Regions from separate parts of the Solitalea lacus genome, predicted to be linked through region 3. Evidence: riboswitches for the same ligand, from Rfam matches in the RefSeq annotation. Region 3 holds a riboswitch; each other region holds the start of a gene.
The links. A riboswitch is a leader RNA that binds a small molecule or an ion and turns the genes downstream of it on or off. The one in region 3 is predicted to bind cobalamin.
Positions count from the first base shown of each region.

Region 1: another riboswitch for cobalamin. It lies ahead of L2B55_RS12130 (TonB-dependent receptor plug domain-containing protein); the one in region 3 lies ahead of L2B55_RS09555 (uroporphyrinogen decarboxylase/cobalamine-independent methonine synthase family protein).
Region 2: another riboswitch for cobalamin. It lies ahead of L2B55_RS03870 (TonB-dependent receptor plug domain-containing protein); the one in region 3 lies ahead of L2B55_RS09555 (uroporphyrinogen decarboxylase/cobalamine-independent methonine synthase family protein).

Region 1 is NZ_CP091740.1:2,820,831-2,823,103, forward strand. It holds gene L2B55_RS12125 (serine hydrolase) at 1-414, opposite strand, end outside; cobalamin riboswitch at 470-719, shown strand; gene L2B55_RS12130 (TonB-dependent receptor plug domain-containing protein) at 823-2,273, shown strand, end outside.
Region 2 is NZ_CP091740.1:916,963-919,235, reverse strand. It holds gene L2B55_RS03875 (glycosyl hydrolase family 95 catalytic domain-containing protein) at 1-173, opposite strand, end outside; cobalamin riboswitch at 682-881, shown strand; gene L2B55_RS03870 (TonB-dependent receptor plug domain-containing protein) at 992-2,273, shown strand, end outside.
Region 3 is NZ_CP091740.1:2,253,768-2,256,040, reverse strand. It holds gene L2B55_RS09560 (PAS domain-containing protein) at 1-401, opposite strand, end outside; gene L2B55_RS09555 (uroporphyrinogen decarboxylase/cobalamine-independent methonine synthase family protein) at 509-1,366, opposite strand; cobalamin riboswitch at 1,523-1,720, opposite strand; gene L2B55_RS09550 (CTP synthase) at 2,072-2,273, shown strand, end outside.

The sequences.
Region 1 (2,273 bases), 570 kb from region 3:
ATTAGAAATCGATGGAAGTCCGTTTGAAGCCGAAGTATCAACACTCACAGCGATTTGCTTGCGGGAAGCACTGTCAATCTTCAGCGCAGCTTCCTTGTTTAGTCCATTAATATTTAGCTTATTGATCTTTTCAAGAGAAAGAAGTGCCAAAGGGAGCTTTACAGTGCTTGCTGCATAGAAAAAACGGTTTCTATCTACATTAAAAGTATACGTTTTAAAAGAGGGACGGTTGTTTTTATCACGATTAATTTGCGTGTAAACCACTTGTACTTCATGTTTATCCGGATCATTGAATATTTCTTTAAACAGTTCCGGTTTAGATTTAAGCAGCTTTTCAATGAAATTTTTATCTGCTTGCGCTGTGGCAACTTTATTAAATAAAATAATAAGCAAGAGCACTAAAACTTTCTTCATATAATAACTCTTAAAGCGTTTCAATTTCAACTTTTGCAATTTATAAAAGCAAATCCTAATTTTGCATTGCATTTGGTTTGCGTTTTACCCTACTCAGAAACGCAATTAAAAGGGAATCAGGTGAAAATCCTGAACAGGCCCGCTGCTGTAAACTCAATTACTTATAGTTCATTGTTTAAATAGTATTCATTGAATTAAAGAGTAAAAATTTCTTCGGCCTACAAGCCACTGTTGAACACACAACAACGGGAAGGCGCTGCAAGAAAAGAGTAAGTCAGAAGACCTGCCAATGCTCGATAATTATTTCATAGCTTTCGGGGACCAAAGCTGGAATGTGAATACTGCTAGCGTATTTCCATTTACTTTCCTTGTTAGTTATGAGCTTCTTCAACTCATAAACTATCAAAATTGAAAAAAACAATTACTTTACTGACGCTTACTGCCGTTTCATTAACAGCATTTGGCCAGGACAAGAAGTTAAGCCTGGACGAAGTTAACGTTACAGCTACTAAATTTGCCAAACAATCATCTGAGACCGGAAAAGTAGTTTCTATCATTTCCAGAGAAGAGTTAGAACGTAGCGGAGGTAAAAACATTAACGACCTACTGAATATTCAGTCCTCTTTAACTCTTAATGGAGCTAACTCTAACCGTGGCATAAATATTTCAACTTTTCTTCGTGGAGCCCCAAGCGGTTACGTGCTGATTTTAATTGACGGAATTCCGGTGAATGATCCTTCCCAAATTTCAAATGATTATGATCTGAATTTAATCAGCTTGGAAATGATTGACCATATTGAGATTTTACGCGGCGGACATTCAACCTTATACGGTTCGGATGCAATGGCAGGTGTAATAAATATTATTACAAAAAAAGGTGGAGATAAGCCTGTAAGTTTAAATGCACTCTTAACAGGGGGCAGTTACAATACTTTTAAACAAAACTTAGGTGTAAATGGACGCTTTAAAAAAGTAGATTACAACTTTTCTCTTACTAACGAAGATTCCAAAGGTTTTTCAAGCGCTCAAAAATTTGGAGATACCGGAGAATTTGACAATGATGATTTTCATCTAAAAGCAATTAATGCAAATTTAGGATGGGCTGCTACATCAAATTTAATGATAAGACCATTTGTACGATACAGTGACTCAAAAACGATGATCGATTATGGCGCATTTACCGATGATAAAGATTATAAAGGGAAATCCTCTGAACTTGCTAGTGGTTTTACAAGTAATTTAAAACTCAATTCAGCCGACCTGTTTTTCAATTATAGCTACAATAATGTAAAGCGTTATTTCCTGAACGATAGCATTACAGGCCCACAAGAATATAGTTTAAGCGATATGAAAGGTCAGCTTCATAATGCAGAAGTTTATAGTAAGTTTAACCTTTCTAATTATATTGAGCTTTTAACAGGAACTAGCTACCATTTTGCTAACACCAATCAGATTAGCAAATACATAAGCCCTTACTGGCAATCTACGTCAGAGCTAAATGGTGATTCAGCAAAAAACTCTATTGCCAGTGTATACGCTTCATTTTTCCTGAAAAATCTATATGGTTTTAATTTTGAAGGCGGGGCTCGATTTAACCATCATTCTATTTACGGAAATAACTTTACTTACACCATAAATCCATCTTTTTTGGTTGATGAAAACACCAAGCTTTTTGTAAATATTTCGTCAGCCTTTAAAGCACCTTCTCTTTACCAACTGTATTCAATTTATGGGGATAAAAATCTGAGTCCTGAAAAGGCAACTACCTATGAAGCTGGTTTCCAAACTGTATTTTCTGATGGAACGGTTAAAGTTGGGTTAAACGCATTCAGACGTGATGGTAAAGATGTGATAGCCTT
Region 2 (2,273 bases), 1.3 Mb from region 3:
GCCACATTAGAAGGCGTTTTTTGTGGAGGCATTTCAAACACATTCCGGTATTTACTGATAATCGTTTCTGCGGATTTATCTTGTGCTTTTACCTTCCCAACAAAAAAAGCAGTCAATAATACAACAGCAATTAATGGATTTTTTGAAATTATTACTGAGCCTATTTTTTTCATTAATACTTTTTAAAATATCGTGATATCATGCCGTATTCACATCAGTCCACCTTCGCCTAATATCAATAGCTTGAGTTAAACTACCAATATCACAGGTAAAAGCTGGTTTATGGTTATTTTAGTAGAAAATCACTCTTGCAAGTGCCAAACCGTTGCTAATGGCAATTTCACTTCGTTTCTTAATTCTTTATTTATATTCTCCTTTGTTAAGCTAACTGTTTTTAATATTGTCCACAAGTCACTTTCTGATTTTAGCAGCCCGATTAGTTTGTCTTTGCCATATACTCGCATAGTCCTTTCATATTTGTCTCGCCAAACTGTTTGTTGGCTATGTTTTTTTACTTCGCACGGTGCTTGCCCGAAGACACCATGAAAACTGCACCGCCTTAGCCCGCCGTGTGGTAAAGATATTAATGGTTTTGTGATTTCCTAGTTACAAGTCACGCACTTATCCTCCACAATGGACTACCTACATCCAATTCTTTACCGATATTTTCTTCTCATTTATTATCTTTGGCCCCGCTATGGTTTAACAAGCGTTGTTCAATGCTTGTTGATTAAAAGGGAATCAGGTGAAAATCCTGAACAGACCCGCTGCTGTAAGTCCTTAAAAAGATGTTGAGCAAACACTAATGCCACTGTCGATAAGATGGGAAGGCGCTCAACATTGGGATAAGTCAGAAGACCTGCCATGTATGCATACAGTTTAAGCTTTCGTGGACTGAAGCTTGAATCCTAACGTTGGCCAATTAAAGGTTAACCATTGGTTTTCATTTTATTCTATGGAGGCTATTTGATTAAACATCAACATAGCTAGCATGTCATTACCAGTTAATGGGTATTCTTCATTGGGAAGATTATATCCACATATTCTTTTTTTGTGCTTTTTTACCGGCGTCTCCAGCAAGGAGGCCCTTGGCCAAACCGATACGCTTAAACGCCTAAAAGAGGTGGAGATAACAAGTAAAGCGTTGCCGACCCAGCCCGGTATGGCGCCCGTGCAAACAATTAACCGCTACAGTCTGCAGCAAATTCAAGCGTTTCAATTATCAGATGTGGTTAAGCATTTTGCCGGTGTTACCGTAAAAGACTACGGGGGCATCGGTGGCCTTAAAACCGTTTCGGTACGCGGATTAGGTGCCAATCACACAGGTTTTTGCTATGATGGAATTACCATTACCGACAATCAAACCGGACAAATTGATTTAGGTAAATTCTCTGTAAACAATGTCGATCAGATTTCACTCACAATTGGCAATCCTGAAAGTATTTTAAACACCGCCAGGTCATTTTCATCGGCCAGTTTATTAACCGTAAATACTACAGCTCCGGTTTTTACATCAGGGGAAAACATGGCAATGAATGGCCTGCTCAAGGTCGGGTCATTTGGATTAATTTCACCATCTATTACTATTCACAATAAACTTAGTGATAAAGTTTCCAATTCATTTCTATCTGAATTTCAAAATGCAAACGGAAAGTACCCATTTGTTTTACACTATGGAGGTAGCGGTTCAAAAGATGACAGTGTTTCCAGTGAGAAAAGGTCTAATACCGATATAGTAACCCTCCGTTTAGAAGAAAACTTCTTTATAACCCTCAATGAAAAGGAAAAACTCAGTTCCAAAATCTATTACTTTCAAAGCGAACGAGGTCTGCCTGGAGCTACTATTCTGTACAATACGCATTCATCCGAACGTTTGTGGGATAAAACCTTTTTTGTTCAATCTAAATACGAAAAATCTTTCTCAGCTAAAATTGAAGCCCTTTTTAACGTAAAGTATGCAAAAAGCTACTTGCGCTATCTCAACCCCGATTACCTGGGCGTGATAGTAGACGTGCAAGACAACAACTATCACCAAAACGAAGTTTATGGCTCGGCCGCCGCAGTATATAAAGCGTCGAACGAATTTCAGGTTGGTCTTTCAAGTGATGTTTTTTACAACAGCATGGACGCCGACCTCCACCAGTTTGCCTACCCGTCTCGCTTTACCTGGCTTACGGCCCTTAACTCAAAATGGACAAGTAATCGTTTTAATATTCAATTGGGAGTTCTGTCTTCTGCCGTGTATGAAGCTGTAAAACAAGGAGATACTCCTA
Region 3 (2,273 bases):
GTTCTGTTTTTTCTGTAATTCACAATAATTGCCTTAAACGGCTCCACCATACTGATGGCATCCTGAGTCAAAGATTTAATATTCGGATCGATTTTAATACCCTGAAATAAATTTAGAGGTTTACCAATTAACTCGTCAGGCAGATAACCGTTTATTGCAGTTATGTTCCTGCTTACAAATACAATATTTAAACCAGTATCTGCTATAATGACACAACGGTTATGCTTGCAAAGTTCTGTTTCAAAATCAAAATCATGTTGCCATTTATGTTCACAAGCGAACTTTTTTAATGCAGTAACGTCTTTCAATTTTGATGAGAGTCTAAAATAACCTTCCATAAAAACATCCCAGCTGTTAAGCGGAGTTCCTAAAACAGTTCTCGCATTATAGCGATTTAGCATTTTGTAGTATTCGTCTCGAACAGGCCTTTAGTAATTTTGGTACTTTAATATTGTTGACCAATACAATAACATAATTTTGATGAACAAAAAACCCTTAATAAAGCGAATTAGCTTAGGCATTCTAGGTGCTTAGGCGCCCGAACCAAATCAATATGCAAAGCCTCATTTTGAAGCTTTGTAGCGAACTCAATATTGTCTCGTAAACCTTCAAAATAAGTTGTGAGCAAAATTTTTATTCCAAAACATTTCTTCTTTATCTCATTATATGCCCATTCAAATGCTTGTTTTTCAGCTGAAGTAAAAGCAAGAGCCAGAAACGGCTCTTCAAGTTGAACCCATACAGCTCCCAGACTCTTTAGTTTATTCAAGATTTCGATATAAACCGGAACTAGTTGCTTAATAAGTTCAATCTTTTGAAAGCCGTTTTCTTTCTCTTTTCCGAGTAGTAGGTAGGATACGGGGCCAATGATTACGGGTTTTGCTTTTTCGCCTAATAGTTGCTTGGCGAAAGTATATTCACTGAATAGTTTGTTAGAAAATAATTTAAATGACTGATCAGCGGTAAACTCAGGAACAACGTAATGAAAATCAGTATCAAACCACTTGATCATTTCCATTGCTTTAATGTCTAATCCGTCTTTCTGATAACCCCTAGCCATAGCAAAATACAGGTCGAGTTCTGTATTGCCTTTTATGTCAGTAAGAATTGGTGTGTACCGTGATGGAATTACTCCCAACAACAATGACATATCCAAAACATGATCATAATAACTAAAATCGTTACAAGGAATTAAATCTATACCCGCTTGAAGTTGTAACTGCCAGTTTTGATACCGCAGATGTTGTACAGTTTGCTCAAGGTGGAACTTATCGGATTTACCTCCCCAATATTCCTCACAAGCTTTTTTAAGTTCACGCTTGGATTCCTTGAGTGGGAAACCAGGATTGTTTTTTAGCATACGCATAAAACATTGTTGAAACATTAAATAAATTAATGTTCCTTACAGTTTTCGGTATGCTTTCGGGAATTTGTGTAGATTAATTAAAATGAGCTTAAGCTGATACTTGCTTTATCAACAGAACACATCTTTTTATGACTACTGCTTTATACCGCGAAAGCATTTGTCTTACATAGTGAGGCAAGTATCCTGGCTTGTAACATTGTTATCGCCCTTCTCATTCTTTCTAAAGAACAATGGGTATGAGATTATAATAACAATTTTTACGTTACTTACAGTTGCGCGACAGCCCATGATTTGCACATGGTTCCTTATTTAATGCCAACCTAATGGTTAGTAACCTTCCTATCGAAACAAAAATGTAAAGAACTACGGAGGCAAATATAATTAGAATATGATTGACAATGGCATCATTTGACATAATAATAATAATTAGATAGTTTGATCATAGATCCTTTTAAATATTGAGTATGATTATGTATAGAAAGACCCCAAAAAAAGTTGGCAAAACCACCCTTCTTTGGGGTCTTTTTTTCCACCAATCAAGAGCAACTTTCAATAAAAGTGGGTTCACAATGCTCAAAATCCCTGCTTTAGTGCTTTAGCAGCAATACTTTATCACAATATGAACTGAATTTAAATTCAGGCAGTCATCATCCCATTATTTTTCGTACTTTTGCAACCCGTAACCAGCAGGCATCATTTGAGATTATGACTAAATACGTTTTTGTTACGGGGGGTGTTACCTCTTCGTTAGGGAAAGGAATTATTTCAGCTTCATTAGCTAAATTATTACAATCGAGGGGATACAGGGTAACCATCCAAAAGCTTGACCCATACATTAATATTGATCCGGGAACATTGAATCCTTATGAACACGGAGAATGTTATGTAACTGAAGATGGCGCAGAAA